DNA from 3 places in the Actinopolymorpha sp. B9G3 genome. Region 3 is predicted to be linked to each of the others. Evidence: riboswitches for the same ligand, from Rfam matches in the RefSeq annotation. Region 3 holds a riboswitch; each other region holds the start of a gene.

Region 1 (4,586 bases), 270 kb from region 3:
TGCCGGCTCCCGTGCGATGACCAACCCCAGAGCGAACGCCCGGGAGACCGAGAGCGACCGCGCCCGCTGGCTCGGTCGCCACCCCAGCGCGTCAGCTGCTTCGAGAATACGTACGCGGGTGGCTTCGGCGACGCCGGGCCGGTCGTTGAGAGCGAACGACACGGCCCCCTTGGAGACGCCGGCACGGCGCGCCACGTCCGCGATCGTGGGGCGCCGCTTGGCCATCACACATCCCGAGGTGAGGATCCGGACATCTGTCGTTCACAAAACCGGTTCAGATCTAAACCGGTTCAGGAACCAGTTGTCAAGGGCGTGCGTCTGTCGTCGGCGAAGGGTCAGTTGTCGAGGGGGAGCTGGCTGCTGGCCGGCCGGGGTGGACCTCGACCGACCTGTGCCCGTCCCGGGGCCGGGAACCTTGGCCAGGAAAGGCGAGCGCCCCACCTGCGGGGGGACAGGCGGGGCGCTCGGTCTGTGGGGCCGCTAGCGGCGCCGGATCAACGCAGCCGAACCTTCTCCTCGGGGAAGATGAGGTCCGGGTCGCCGCTCGAGAGGGAGTCCCGGTTGAGCGACCACAGCGACGGCCATCCGCCGTCGACGTCGTGGGAGATCGCGATGTCCCAGAGCGTGTCGCCGGTACGGATCGTGTAGGTCTCCCGCTCGGAAGGCTTGGTCGCGGTCGTGCCCTCCGAGACCGCGGTGCGCTCCCCGCTGCGGGTTGTCCGGTCAGCCGCCTCGTCGCGAGCGGCATCCTGGTCAGCGGAGTCGTCGCTGGTGGTGTCCTGGCTGGCGGTGTCCTCGCTGGTGTCCGTCGAGGTGGTCGAGTCGCCGGCCTTGTCGCTCTCATCGAGACCGAGTTCGGCCGAGCAGGCGGGCCAGGCGTTCCACCCCTGAACGTCCAGCACCTTCTCCGCGATCTCGATCTGCTCCGCCTTGGTGGCGAGGTCCGCACGTTCGGCGTAGGTCGTACCGCCGAACTCCTCCCAGGTCGTCTGGGCGAACTGCAGGCCGCCGTAGTAGCCGTTGCCGGTGTTGATCTGCCAGTCACCGCTGCTCTCGCACTGAGCGAGACGATCCCAGGTGTCGGTCGTCGCGGCCTGAGCCAGGCCGGTGAATCCGACGACGGGCACGGCGGCCGCCACACCGGTGAGCGCGGCGGTCTTCGTCACCTTCTTTGCGGTCCTGCTGGGTCGGCTCGCGCCGCGATGTCGTGCGTTCTTGGGCATGCTGGAGTGCTCCCTCTCGTCGCCTGCGGAGTGAGCTGTCGGGTTCGGGCGAGAGGAATGCCCGGCCGCACGAAAGCGGCTTCACCCCAAGGACCCTCGTAGCCTGCGCGGGTCCGTCGTTGGTTCCTCCGACTCCGCCCTCTCGATGGAAATCGGCCTTACGACACCGCTGGGCGGAGCTCGGCGAAGCGGGTCGTAATCGCGCCTGGCGCGGCGCGACCGGACAGACTCTAACGGTGTGGCCAATTCGTTAACAATCACCGATCGCGGACTATTGGCGCGGTCATTACCACCGAAACCCATGGAAAATCGGGCGATCCGGGCTGTGCGTCAGGTTCGTCCGTCGCCCTCCTGGGCCTCACGCAAAGTCCGTTTCGCACCGTTGTCATCCGTTCCGTCGACAAATGCCCAGCTCGCCTGGAAGACGGAGAATCCTGCGGCCTTCACCGCGGCGCACACCTCCGGGTCGTCGTCGACGACGACAGCCACGGGAGCGGCCGCGGCGAGCCGGCGGACCACTCCGAGCTTGACCTGTCGGGCCGGGCGGCGGTCCCCGTCACGGCGCAGGTGGAGGGGCCCCGACGGTGCGTCGTGCCTGGCCAGCCACCGTTCGGTCGTATGCCGGAGCCGTTCGGGACGGCCGGACAGGTAGACCACCTCGTGCTCGGAGGCGAGCCTCCGGGCGACGGCAAGACCCTCGGCGAACGGCGGGTCGCCGGCCGCGGCAGCGAAGAACGCGTCCCAGTCCTTCGGCCGTCGTTCCACATGCCGTAGCCGATGTCGGACATCGGCCAGGACACCGTCGATGTCGACGACGGCGTACGCACGTCCGGAGGCGGGAGGCACGTCCGGCGGAGTGGGCTGCTGGTCCGGCATGCGGAGAAGCCTTCCAGGTCGGCCAGCCGCTTCGTACCCGCGCTGACCCCTTGGGCTGGCGCTCGGGAGTTCGGAGCCGCTCGTGCCGCCGGTTGCGGGCGTGGCGGCGCGCGCATCGTCGGCGGTCCCCGCTAGCGTGCGGTACATCATGGCGATCACCTCTGCGATGACTCGTCCCGGCCCGCAGGGCACGCCTGTCACCTTCGTGCACACCAGCGACTGGCAGCTCGGCATGATGCGGCGGTTTCTCGGTCCCGAGGCCGGCGCGCGCTACAGCCAGGCCCGCATCGACGCCATCGAGCGGATCGGTGCCGTGGCGCGCGAGCACAAGGCCGCATTCGTGGTGGTGGCCGGCGACGTCTTCGACGCCAACCAGGTCGACCGGCAGGTGGTCTCGCGCGCCTGTGACGCCCTTCGCGCCATCGCGTGTCCGGTGCTGATGGTGCCGGGCAACCATGACTCCCTCGAGCCCGGCACGGTCTGGTCCAGCCCGATGCTGGCGGCGCACCTTCCCAGCCAGGTCGAGATCCTCACCGACTCCACACCCCGCCGGCCGGTCGCCGGTGTCGAGGTGGTCGGTGTTCCCTGGCGTACGCGCCGGTCGGTGAGCGATCCGCTGGGCGCGGTGGAGGGGTGGGCGGAGGTTCCGGACGCCGGCGCCGTGCGGATTCTCGTCGGTCACGGCCAGGTCGAGTCGCTCGCGGCCAGCTCGGGTGACCCGGCCCTGATCCGGTTGGAACCGCTGCAGCAGGCGATCGAGGAGGGTCGGCTGCACTACGTCGCGCTCGGGGACCGGCACTCGCTCACGTCGGTCGGGGAGACGGGGCGGATCTGGTACTCCGGCACCCCGGAGCCGACCCGGCCGGAAGAGGAACGGCCAGGCGAGGTCCTCGTGGTCGAGGTCGGTCCTGGCGACGCGTGCACCGTCACGCCCGTGTCAGTCGGCACCTGGCGGCTTCGGTCCCACGTGGTGGACGTCGACGTCGACGACGGTCTCGACGAGCTCGCCGCGTGGCTGGGAGCACAGCCGGACAAGTCTCGCACCGTCGTACGCCTTGGTGTCCAGGGCAGCCTGACGGTCGGCGGTCTCACCAGGTTGGAGATGCTGCTCGAGGCGCAGGAGGAGGTCTACGCTGCCATCCAGCGCTGGAACCGGCACTGGGCGGTGACGGTTCTCCCCGACGACGGCGACCTGGACGAGCTACCGGTGACGGGCCCCGCGCGGGCGGCCCTGGAGGAGCTTCGGATCGCGACAGGTGGCGGGGACACCCAGGCGGCCGACGCGCTCGCGTTGCTCCACCGGCTCGCGGGTGGTGTCGCATGAGCCACGGCTCTGGGCGGACGCATCGGCCCGCACGGGCAGGACGCACGACAGGAGGCGCCGGGTGAGACTGCACCGGATCTCGTTGCGGCACTTCCGGGGCGTCACCGAACGCGAGCTCGCCTTCGACACCTCCGGGGTCACGGTCATCGTGGGCGACAACGAGACCGGGAAGTCGAGCCTGCTGGAAGCGCTCGCGTTGCTGTTCGAGCTGCCGGACGATTCGAAGGCGGCGAAGGTACGCGCCGTGCAGCCGGTGGGGCGGGACGTCGGCACTGAGGTCGCCGCCGAGGTCAGCTTCGGCGATGTCCGCCTGCACTATCGCAAACAATGGTTCCGGCAACGCGCGACCGAGCTCAGGGTCGAGCCGGACGACCGGGCGTTGACCGGTCGGGAGGCCCACGACGAGGCGGCCCGGTTGTTCGGCGAGCACGTCGACCGGACGCTCTGGGCCGCACTGTCCGTCGGGCAGGAGGACAGCCTCGCCGTTCCGGTCGCCGGTTGGGTCACGGCCGTGCTCACCGCGTTGGACGACGTGGCCGGAGGCGAGGTCGACCACGGCGCCGCGGTCCCTCTGGTCGGTGCCGTCGAGGCAGAGTTCCTGCGCTACTTCACCCCGACCGGCCGCCCGACCGGCGAATACGCCCACGTGCTCGACGACCGCGACAGGGCTCGGGTGGCGGTGGCGGACGCGGAAGCAAAGCTCGGCGAGGTCGAGCAGGACGTGGAACGGGCCGAGCGTCTCGGCCGCGACCGGGAGGTCCTCGCGTCTCGGCTGACCGAGCAGGCGGCACGGGTCGGCGAGCTCGAGTCCCGCCGGCATTCCGCCTCGGAGCTGATCGGACGGGTCGAACGGCTGCGCCGGGACGCCGATCTCGCGAGGGAGCGTCGTATCGCGGCCCGTGGCGAGCTGTCGCGCCGTCACCAGCTCCGTCACGACGCGGCGAAGCGCGAGGAGACTGCGGCGGCAGCCGTGGAGGTCGCCCGCCAGGCCGGCGGTGTCCTGCGTACGGCCGAGAACGAGCTCGACCAGCGGACCGCGGCGTTGCGCACGGCCCGGGAGGACCTGGCGAACCGCCGCGCGACCGTACGCCGGTTCGAAGCGGACCTGGCCCGGCTACGCGACCGGGCCGACCTCGCAGCTCTGGAAGGGCGGTTGGCCGAAG
Region 2 (4,586 bases), on a different contig from region 3:
GCGAAGAGCGGCATCCACGAGCGCATCTTCGCGAGAGCGCCGGCCTTCCCTTCTCCGCGCTCGCCCGCCGGCCGTTCGGTCCTCCGCTCGGTGCGCTCGGCCGGCCGTTCGGTCGTCCGGCCATACGAACGCTCCGACGTCTCCTCCGAAGGCTTTGCCTGGGCTGGTACTCCCGGAGCCTGGGCAGTTTCGGTCTCCCGTGTCCCAGGTGCTTGATCCCTTCTGGGATCATGCGGATCCGTTGTCATTGCTCTCGCCCCTTCGCCCCCTTTGTGCGGAGTCGAAATCGGCGGTGAGGGGTCTGGCTGAGTTTCCTGTCCGGTGGTCAGCGAGATCTCCCGCCAGCACCATCCACAAAGGGGATCTCTCGGGTCGCCACGCCCTTGTGGAAGTCGAGCGTCTGCGACGCAATTGTCCTTGCTGCGTTGGACTTCTGGTGTTGTCGGTGACGACGAACGGGCGGGCGCCGACGTCAACGGAGAATCTCACGTGAAGTCTTCGCCGGAAACCTGCGCCTCCGTCATTCCAAGCGCCACGTTACGCAGCAGTTCGGCAAGTTTCGAGTGCCGTCTGGCAGAAATTCGTGGTCTGATGACCCGAGCGACACCGACATAAGGCCTCATGCGGAATTCCTCCCCCGTGAGGCGAATTGCCACGGGGGAGGAACTCCTCGACTCAGGGGCGCAGGCCCTTGCTCTCGAGCCAGGCGTACGGGTCGATCGCGGTGTTCAGACCGCCCCCGTTGGGCCGGACCTCGAGGTGCAGGTGCGGACCAGTCGCGTTGCCGGTGGCGCCGACGTAACCGATCACGGTCCCGGCGCCGACCTCGCCCGAGGTCCGTGCCAGGCGGGACATGTGCGCGTACAGGGTGACGGTGCCGTCGGCGTGCCGGACCTTGATCCGGTTGCCGTAGGCGCCGTCCCATCCCGCGCTGACGATCCGACCTGCTCCGACGGCGCGGATCGGCGAACCACTGCTGGCGCCGAAGTCGAGCCCGTGGTGCGATGACGACCAGTTGCTCCCGCTCTGCCCGAACCGCGCGGTCAGGCGGTACGACGTGAGTGGCAGGACCCAACCCTTGGCTGCCGGCTTTGCGGCCTGCTGGTCCGACGACCGGTCAGAGGACCGCGACGACCGTTGGGCGCCCGCGTCACGCGCCGAGCTCTTCTTGCTGGGAGCGCGATCGTTCGCCGGGCTGGCCTTGCCCACGAGACGCAGCCGGGCGTCGGGGAGGATCAGGTCCGGGTTCGATCCGATCACACCACGGTTGATCTTCCACAGCGCACTCCAGCCGCCCGGCACCCGGTTCGCCCGGGCGATGCCGGAGAGGGTGTCGCCCGGCCGGACCACATAAGTGCCCGCTGCCGGCTTGCGCGCCGGTGCCGACTTCGGCGCCGACCGAGCGGCGCGGGCGGACCTGGCGGCGCGCGCGCTCGCGCTGTCCCGGGCTCGCTGCTGTTTGGTGGTCTTGGTGCTGGAGGGACTCCCCGCGCTCCCTGCCTTGTCGCCCTCGTCGAGGCCGAGCTTGCGGGAGCAGGCGGGCCAGGCGTTCCAGCCCTGGACGTCGAGAACCTTCTCGGCGATGGCAATCTGTTCGGCCCTGGTCGCGAGGTCTGCGCGGGACGCATATTTCGTGCCGCCGAACTCACGCCAGGTGGGACCGGCGAACTGCAGGCCGCCGTAATAGCCGTTGCCGGTGTTGATGCTCCAGTCGCCGCTACTCTCGCACTGCGCGAGGCGATTCCAGGTGTCGGCCGTGGCGGCGTGCGCAGGTGCCGCGAAACCGACCATGGGTACCGCCGCGGCGACGCCGGTGAGTGCGGCTGTCCTGGTGACTTTCTTCGCCACTTTTCGGCGCCGGGTGGTGCCGCGGTGTTTTGCCTTATAGGGCATGCAGGATCCGTTCCCTCTCGTCGCCCGCGGAGTTAGCTGTCGGGTTCGGGCGAGAGGAATGCCCGGCCTGCCTGTGACGGCGGCTTAACCCCAGAACCCCACCAGCGATGGGGTTCCACTCACGTTGGGTCCTCCGTCTCCGCCCAAACCGAGATGGGGACACGACACCACTGGGCGGAGCTCGGCGAAGCGGGTCGTCACGCGCCCGGATAGGCACGATCGATGGTGAGATAGTCCTAACAGAGGATCTTTGTTCCTATCCAGTGACCTCGTCACCATCAGCTACGATCGCGCGTCGTAGTACGCCAGAATTCCGGCCCGCGCGTGTCCGGCATCCCGTGGCGATGATGGCGACGCACGTTAGGCGCATTGCCGCGTACGTTCTGCGAGAAAGACCTTCTTGACCTCAGGCCCGTTGGGGATTGAACGAATCCCTCATAGCAAGAAATAGCCCGATTTGTGGCTCCCTACCGACGGCTGACTTCGCGGATTCCGCCGCCTACTATGATCGATAGCGGTGGAACCTGCCATGTGATGCAGATCACATTTGGGCCCGAGGTGGGAGTGGGGCGCGCTCGCCAACTTGCCGCTCGTCCTGGCGACCGCAGCCCACCGGGGTCTCTTCAAGGTGGCACCCGCATCGCCAATCGTTGTCATTTCGTGTTCTTCGGAAGATTTTCCCTCTTACCGGACATGTCACCCGTTTGAAGACCCCTCTGGAAGTCCTTCCGGTCGCGGCGCTCGAAGGATTTGCGGTTTCGGCCAAATCTCTGGTCAACGAGAGGGCAATGGGATTGCTCGCCTGACGTCCAGGCCGCTGGACGCCAGTCGGCGAGGAAGATAATTTCCTCTCGTCCAGTTGGTCGTGCAACCGGTTCACATCCAGGGGGATCTGCCGGCGGGAACGGTGCGGGACCAGCGTGCGTCGCCAGCGGGGCCCGCTTACGGGGGGCGGGCCCCTGCACGGGAGAGCAAAAGGGGGGTTGGCCGTGGCCACGTTCGACGTGTCGGCCGAGTACATGCCGGACGCCAGCGCCTGGGTGATCCGTGTCGACGGTGTGGGAGCGGCGGCCGCGAAGTCATGGGACGAGGTGACCTCCGTCGCCGCCCGCCTGATCGCTGAAGCATCCGGGGGGGATGCTTCAGCGGTCGACATGCGGGTCGACTGGTTGCTCCCGGATGAGGTGGCCGACGCCCTGGACGCCGCGGACACGCACGCCCGCGAGGAGCAGGAAGCGCATCACGCGCGCATGCTGTCGCTGCGTCGGGCCGCCAGGCTCCTGCGTGGCGTCGGTATGCCGGGACGCGACGCCGCTCGCATCCTGGGGATCTCCAAGTCCCGGGTGTTCCAGCTCACGGCCGAAGACGCCGAAGTGGCTGAAGTGGCCGAAGTGGCCGAAGCCGTCGACACGGCGAAGGGCGCCTGACTTCCGGCGTCGCCGGGGTCCTGATCGCAGCGGCACCTGTCGCAGCGGCACGTGTCGCAGCGGCGCCCATGCCGTGGTCGAACCGGGTGATGGATCGCGTCGTGCGTACCGTCAGGTGCTGTTCCGGCGGAACTCGCTGACGGAGATCCCGCCGACGCCCCAGTTGTCCGTGTCCACCTCGTCGATCACGACGAAGGTCCGCGCCGGATCCTTGTCGAGGACCCGCACGAGCAGGTCGGTCACGCCCTTGATCAACTCGGCCTTCTGCTCGGCGGTGGCGCCGTCGCGGGTGATCCGGACATTGACGTACGGCATGGGGCCTCCTCGAATCGGACCTTCGGTCGGGTTCTCGCCGATGACGCAACCAACCGGGCAGCCGGGACATTCCTGGTCGCGGGACCGGCGTAGGACTGGCAGCATGGTGGACGGGACACCCACGCGGCGGGTTGCGGAGCAGTCGTAGCCTGCAAGTGGTCGAGGACCATGCTGAGGGCGACGGTCACACTCGATCACCTGGGGGCCACCCCAGCCGCCGACGACGCAAGGGGGTGGACATGCGCTTCCTCCATGACCGGGTTCCTGAGCAGGATCTCACGTACTCGGATGTGTTCCTCGTACCCAACCGCTCGGCGGTCGCGTCCCGGCTCGACGTCGACCTGGCGACCGCCGACGGCAGCGGCACGACCCTCCCCATCATCGCCGCGAACATGACCGCCGTTTCCGGCCGCCGGATGGCCGAGACCGTGGCCCGCTGCGGCGGGTTGGCCATCATCCCCCAGGACATCCCGGTCGACGTGGTCGCCGACGTCGTGTCCTGGACCAAGCGACGGCACACCGTCTACGACACGCCCATCACGATGGTCCGCACAGGAACGGTGGGCGAGGCGATCAACCTGCTCCCCAAGCGCGGACACGGCGCGGTCATCGTCGTCGAGGACGGCCGGGCGATCGGTGTCGTGACCGAGGCCGACTGCGAAGGAGTCGACCGGTTCACCCAGCTCGGCGGCATCATGTCGACCGAACTGCTCACCCTGCCCGCCGGCATCGACGCCGAGGACGCGTTCAACCAGCTGCACGATGGCCGGCACCGGCTCGCGCCGGTCGTCGACGCGGACGGACGGATCGTCGGCATCCTCACCCGCCTCCGGGCACTTCGCGCGAGCCTGTACGAACCCGCCACGGATGCGGGCGGCAAGCTCCGGATCGGTGCCGCGCTCGGCATCAACGGCGACGTCGAGACCAAGGCCAAGGCGCTCCTCGACGCCG
Region 3 (4,586 bases):
GAGGACGACAAGCCTGCCGAGGGAGCCGATCTTGTCGAACGTGGCGGGGTTGATGACGATGTGCGACGCCTCCGTCGGCGAGGTGCGACCGACGGACGTGGTGACGGCGGCGACCGCGCCCTGGCTCTCCGCGTCGACGCCCACGACGCGTTCCATCTGGACCTGGGTGGAGGGTGCGATCACGACGACGTACTGTGCCCAGTCCTCGCCCCACACCCTGGTCACTCGCGGTACGGCCTCGTCAGCGGTGCGTGCGTAGCGCTCGAGGCGGGTCCTGGACTCGACGCCGATGAGCAGGCTGTGCTCGCCACGGACGACCGTCACCTTGTCGGTCAACCACAGCGGCGTGGGACCCGACGACGACTCGCCCTCGCGGTCACCCGCGACGTAGGTCCGCCCCTGCCGTTCGACGAACACCATGCGAAGCGTCGACGTCCACGGCTCGCGGTCGGCACCGGTGAGGGTGAACGTCGTGTCGACCTCCGAGACCCACGCCCTCGTCCCGAGCGCCCGCCGGCGTTCGGGGGTGAGTGCACCGGGATCCTCCGCGGGACTGCCGAACCGGAAGTTCTTCGCACCCATGCGGACGAGATTGTCGAAGGTACGTGCCGCGACCTTCGCGTAGTCGGGCGAGCGGGGGTCGATCGTGGCGAGATAGGCGGACCTGTCCCTGCTGCGCAAGGCGGCGGACTGCCGGCGGAGCAGGTCCCTGGCGACGTCGTACCTCGCGGCCGCGAGGTTGCCGGCCCGACTGGAAACGGTGGGTACACCGGAGTCGGTGGCCTCCGCGCGGGGTGTCGCCTCGATCGAACGAACGGTCGCTGCCGACGGGATCGCGACGCCGGTGAGGAGAAACCTGCCCGTGACAAAAACAGCCAGCACGAGCAGACCGCCGCAAACCAAAGCGACGAAGTACTGGACGAAGGCCCGTCCAGGGGTCGAGGCCACCCTGCGTGCGTGCCGCGAAGGATCATCAGCCACCCTCGCATCGTACGGAATTGGGCCCCACCCCTTCCGTGGGAATGGGCAGGCACAAGGCCGTGTCGACGGAGTTCGACGTGGTGCGGACCGTCACTAACCTGGCCGGACCGCGCCGGCGTACGGCATTTCGTCCATGTCGCTGTACTTCACGCCATCACTGGGGTTCGACGCGTGCAGAATCATGCCGTCGCCGGCATAGATCGCCACATGGTGCATGTCGCTGTAGTAGATGACGAGATCGCCCGGCTGCAACTCCGAACGGGAAATCTTGGCCGAGACGGCGTATTGCTCCCGGGACGAGTGGGGGAGGGAGACACCGGCCTGTTCCCACGCGACCATCGTCAGCCCGGAGCAGTCCCAGGTGTCGGGGCCGTCGCCACCGAAGACGTAGGTTTCCCCGACCTGCTGACGGGCGTAGGCGAGGGCGGTGGCGCCGCGGGTGCCACCGGGTGGCGGAGGGGGAATCCGGTCGCCACCTCGGGAGGACCGGTCGGCGAGTCGTTCGCGCTCCTCCGCGGCCGCGAGGCGTTCGCGCTCCTCGGCGGTGAGCCGGTCGAGGAGGGACTGTGCCTTGGCTGCCTTGCTGGAGGCGATCTTGCGGCGGGAGTTGGCTGCTTCCTTGGCTTCGCGGAAGCGGGTGAGCTCGGCCTGCCGGGCCGCCTGCCGCTCGGCGAGTCGCTTCTGCTCGGATTGGAGCTGGCGGAGCCGATCGCCCTGCTGGCCGGCGAAGGCCTTCGCGGTGCTCATCTGGGCGAGGAACTCGTCGGGGTCGTCAGCCACGAGAAGTTGCACGGTGGTGTCGAGACCACCCGTGCGGTATTCGGCGGCGGCGAACTGGCCGATGTCGCCGCGAAGTCCGTTGAGTCGCTTCTGCTGGCGGGAGACATCGGCGTTGAGCGCGCGGACCCGACGGTCGATGACCTTCATCTGGTCGCCGAGCGCGTTGGCCTCCTCGGTGACCTTCTCCGCTTCTTCGTACAGCTGTGCGACCTGCTCACGGACCTCGCTGATGCTGGGCGCAGGCTCGGCGTAGCTGGAGCCGGGAACCGTCGCGATGACGGCCGCGGTGGCGGTGCCGAGAGCGAGCAGCGCACGCCCTGAGGGACGCTTGCGGCGATTCGACACGAGAAGCGATGCCCCTTCCTTCCTCAGACGCCTACCGGGTGAGCTGACGGGTTCGGGCCGGGAAGTCGCCCTACGAAGGTCTCAGCTGCTTGGTGTGCGGCCGAGCACTCCGATTCACCCCGGGTACATGGTGGGTCCCCGGTTCCCTGTCAGATACATGCCCAACAGGGACTAAGCGAAGCATCTGCGCCGACCGGGCTGGTCAGCTCAAAGCGGACAGACACTTGGCGCGCGACTTTAGTGATCGGTCCGTGATCTTTCAAATCGCGGCGGCGTGTCGCTGTCAGGATGAGAAAAGACGCGCGGAAGCACGCTGCGTAAGGGCAATCACATTGAGTAACAAGATCAGCATAATGTTGTCACTCACTCACCGTCAGGCGCGACGACGGTCCCGATCACCGGTGACGGCCATGGTGGCGCTCCGCGGCAGTGGTGGCACCAAGCCGGAATCGGCCAGCACCCGCAACGCCGTCCGGTCAGCTTCGTCGAGGTCGACGTCTGCCAGGCCCACGTCGAGACCGGCCAGGCCGGCAACCGACAGCGCACCGTCAGGCAGGCCGGTACCCGTGCGAGGTCGCTCGGTCTCGGTCGGCGGGCCGCCGAGGAGCACGGTGACCACACAGTCGTGGCAGCCTCGACCTCGCATCGTGCAACGGTCACAGTCGATGTCCATCGGTCCTCCGTCATGCCTGGTGAGCGGCCACGCTGACATGGCACGCACGCGATGACACCGACGCTAGACACGCCCGCCGACAGTCCTGCCGGCTCACCGCCGGCTCACCGCTGGAGCAGACGAACCAACGCGTCGGCGCGCACCGGTCGGGCTCCGCTCCGCCGCACGCCGTCCGCGATCTCGCGGTCACTCGACACCACGACGACGGGACGTCCTTCCGGCTCGGCGGCGGCGAGCTGACGGATGACGTCATCGGCAGTGACCCCGGCCGGGCTGAACCTCACCCGCACACCGCGCGGCACCGCCAGCTGAGGTGGGGTGTCGAGCGTCGCCCCGTCGAAGACGCACGTGACCTCGGCACCCGTCTGGGCGACGATGCCGCCGAGCGCCGTGAGAAGCCTCGTCCGCTGGGTCTGGAGCGGCAGCGCCGGCCAGGCCGTCTTGGTCACGTTGTAGCCGTCGACGATGACGTGCACCTGAGGCAGTGCCAGCAGCGACTCGAGTGGTACGACGTCCTCCGGTCCCGCGAGCTGCCCGCCAGCCGCCGGTGTCGCGGCCGCCACCGCGTCGGCGGGTCGGGAACGCAGTGGTGGGAGGGCGAGCTCACGGCGAAGCCCCTGCGCCGCGTCGACCAGGGTGTCGAGGAGCAGCCGGAGCCGAGCATCGGCCAGGTCGCGATCCTCTCTGCTGGTACGCCGCGCCGACTCGACTGCCGACTCCGCCTCCGCCAGCCGGGACCGGAGCCGCCGGGCCTCCGCATCCATCCGCGCCACGTCCGCGGTCGCCCGTTCACGCGCCTCCGCGGCGAGTTCGGCGCTGCGCGTCGCCTCCGCCTCGGCCTCCTTCACCCGGTCACGGGTGTGCCGGAGCGTACGACGCAGAGTCGTGTTCTCCTCCTTCAGCGCCGCCAGCTCGGCCCGCAGGCGCTCCCGGTCCTGGCGGGCACTCGCCTGTGTCGCGGCGAGCTGGTCGCGCAGTCGGGCGGCAAGACCGGCCTCCCGCTCCCCGGCCTGGGTCGCGCTCTCCTGTTCGAGATGGTCGATGACCTCCTCGACGATCGCCGCCCAGCCGGCCGGGCGCAGCAGGTAGGCCGCGGCGGCCGCCTCCAGCGGATCGACGGCGCCGGGCCGGCGTCCCTCGCGCAACGCAGACGCCAGGTCCGGGACAGCCTCGGTGATGCGGGCGGCGACACGTTCGCGGAACGCCGGATCGGCATCGACTGCGGCCGCGATCGGTGTCGCCGCCAGGCGGACCCGGCGTTCGGGCTTGAAGCGGGCGAACGGTCGTAGCGAGGCAGGTACGGCAGCGGCGGGGAGCACACCGAGCGCGTCGGAGGCGAGAAGGACGACGCGCTGGCGCACCTGTTCCGGCAAGGGCCGGGACAGGTCACCTTCGCCCGACCCTGCCGGCTCGGCTGGTCCCGTACTCACGGCTGCGAGCGTAATTGGCGTTCCACAGAGCACCGACCAGCGCACTGCGGTTTCGGCCTCCTCCACCAGGGCGAGATCGGCCAGGCAGAATGCCCGGGGTGGGATCAGGGGAGCAGAACCCCGTGCGCCTACCGCACGGCTACACGAACTTCACCCGTGTCGAGGGCATGGTCGTGGTGAAGACGTACGCAGGTCCTGACGCCGACCTGCGCCGAGACCGGGAACGCACGGCGCTGACAAGGCTCGCGGGTCTGCTGCCCGTACCACCCCTGATCGACGGCGACGCGACTTCCGTCCGAGTGGGCCACCTCCCGGGCGTCCATGGGCAGGAGCTGCTGGCTCCAGACGTCGACAGCGCCACGGCGACGGCTGTCCTC

Evidence for each region. Region 3 has a riboswitch for cyclic di-AMP ahead of ABNF93_RS11200 (C40 family peptidase). Riboswitches for the same ligand answer to the same signal wherever they lie in the genome.
Region 1: another riboswitch for cyclic di-AMP. It lies ahead of ABNF93_RS12365 (transglycosylase family protein); the one in region 3 lies ahead of ABNF93_RS11200 (C40 family peptidase).
Region 2: another riboswitch for cyclic di-AMP. It lies ahead of ABNF93_RS31370 (transglycosylase family protein); the one in region 3 lies ahead of ABNF93_RS11200 (C40 family peptidase).

Annotation. Positions count from the first base shown of each region.
Region 1 covers NZ_JBEEAB010000005.1:390,385-394,970, forward strand. Annotated here, with positions in the region: gene ABNF93_RS12360 (LacI family DNA-binding transcriptional regulator) at 1-225, opposite strand, end outside; gene ABNF93_RS12365 (transglycosylase family protein) at 495-1,223, opposite strand; cyclic di-AMP (ydaO/yuaA leader) riboswitch at 1,228-1,391, opposite strand; gene ABNF93_RS12370 (phosphatase domain-containing protein) at 1,554-2,099, opposite strand; gene ABNF93_RS12375 (metallophosphoesterase family protein) at 2,248-3,423, shown strand; gene ABNF93_RS12380 (ATP-binding protein) at 3,485-4,586, shown strand, end outside.
Region 2 covers NZ_JBEEAB010000030.1:33,405-37,990, reverse strand. Annotated here, with positions in the region: gene ABNF93_RS31375 (HdeD family acid-resistance protein) at 1-14, opposite strand, end outside; gene ABNF93_RS31370 (transglycosylase family protein) at 676-1,893, opposite strand; cyclic di-AMP (ydaO/yuaA leader) riboswitch at 1,901-2,063, opposite strand; gene ABNF93_RS31365 (hypothetical protein) at 2,883-3,320, shown strand; gene ABNF93_RS31360 (tautomerase family protein) at 3,432-3,635, opposite strand; gene ABNF93_RS31355 (GuaB1 family IMP dehydrogenase-related protein) at 3,875-4,586, shown strand, end outside.
Region 3 covers NZ_JBEEAB010000005.1:121,954-126,539, reverse strand. Annotated here, with positions in the region: gene ABNF93_RS11205 (gluzincin family metallopeptidase) at 1-981, opposite strand, end outside; gene ABNF93_RS11200 (C40 family peptidase) at 1,075-2,106, opposite strand; cyclic di-AMP (ydaO/yuaA leader) riboswitch at 2,120-2,294, opposite strand; gene ABNF93_RS11195 (hypothetical protein) at 2,480-2,752, opposite strand; gene ABNF93_RS11190 (NYN domain-containing protein) at 2,884-4,209, opposite strand; gene ABNF93_RS11185 (phosphotransferase family protein) at 4,308-4,586, shown strand, end outside.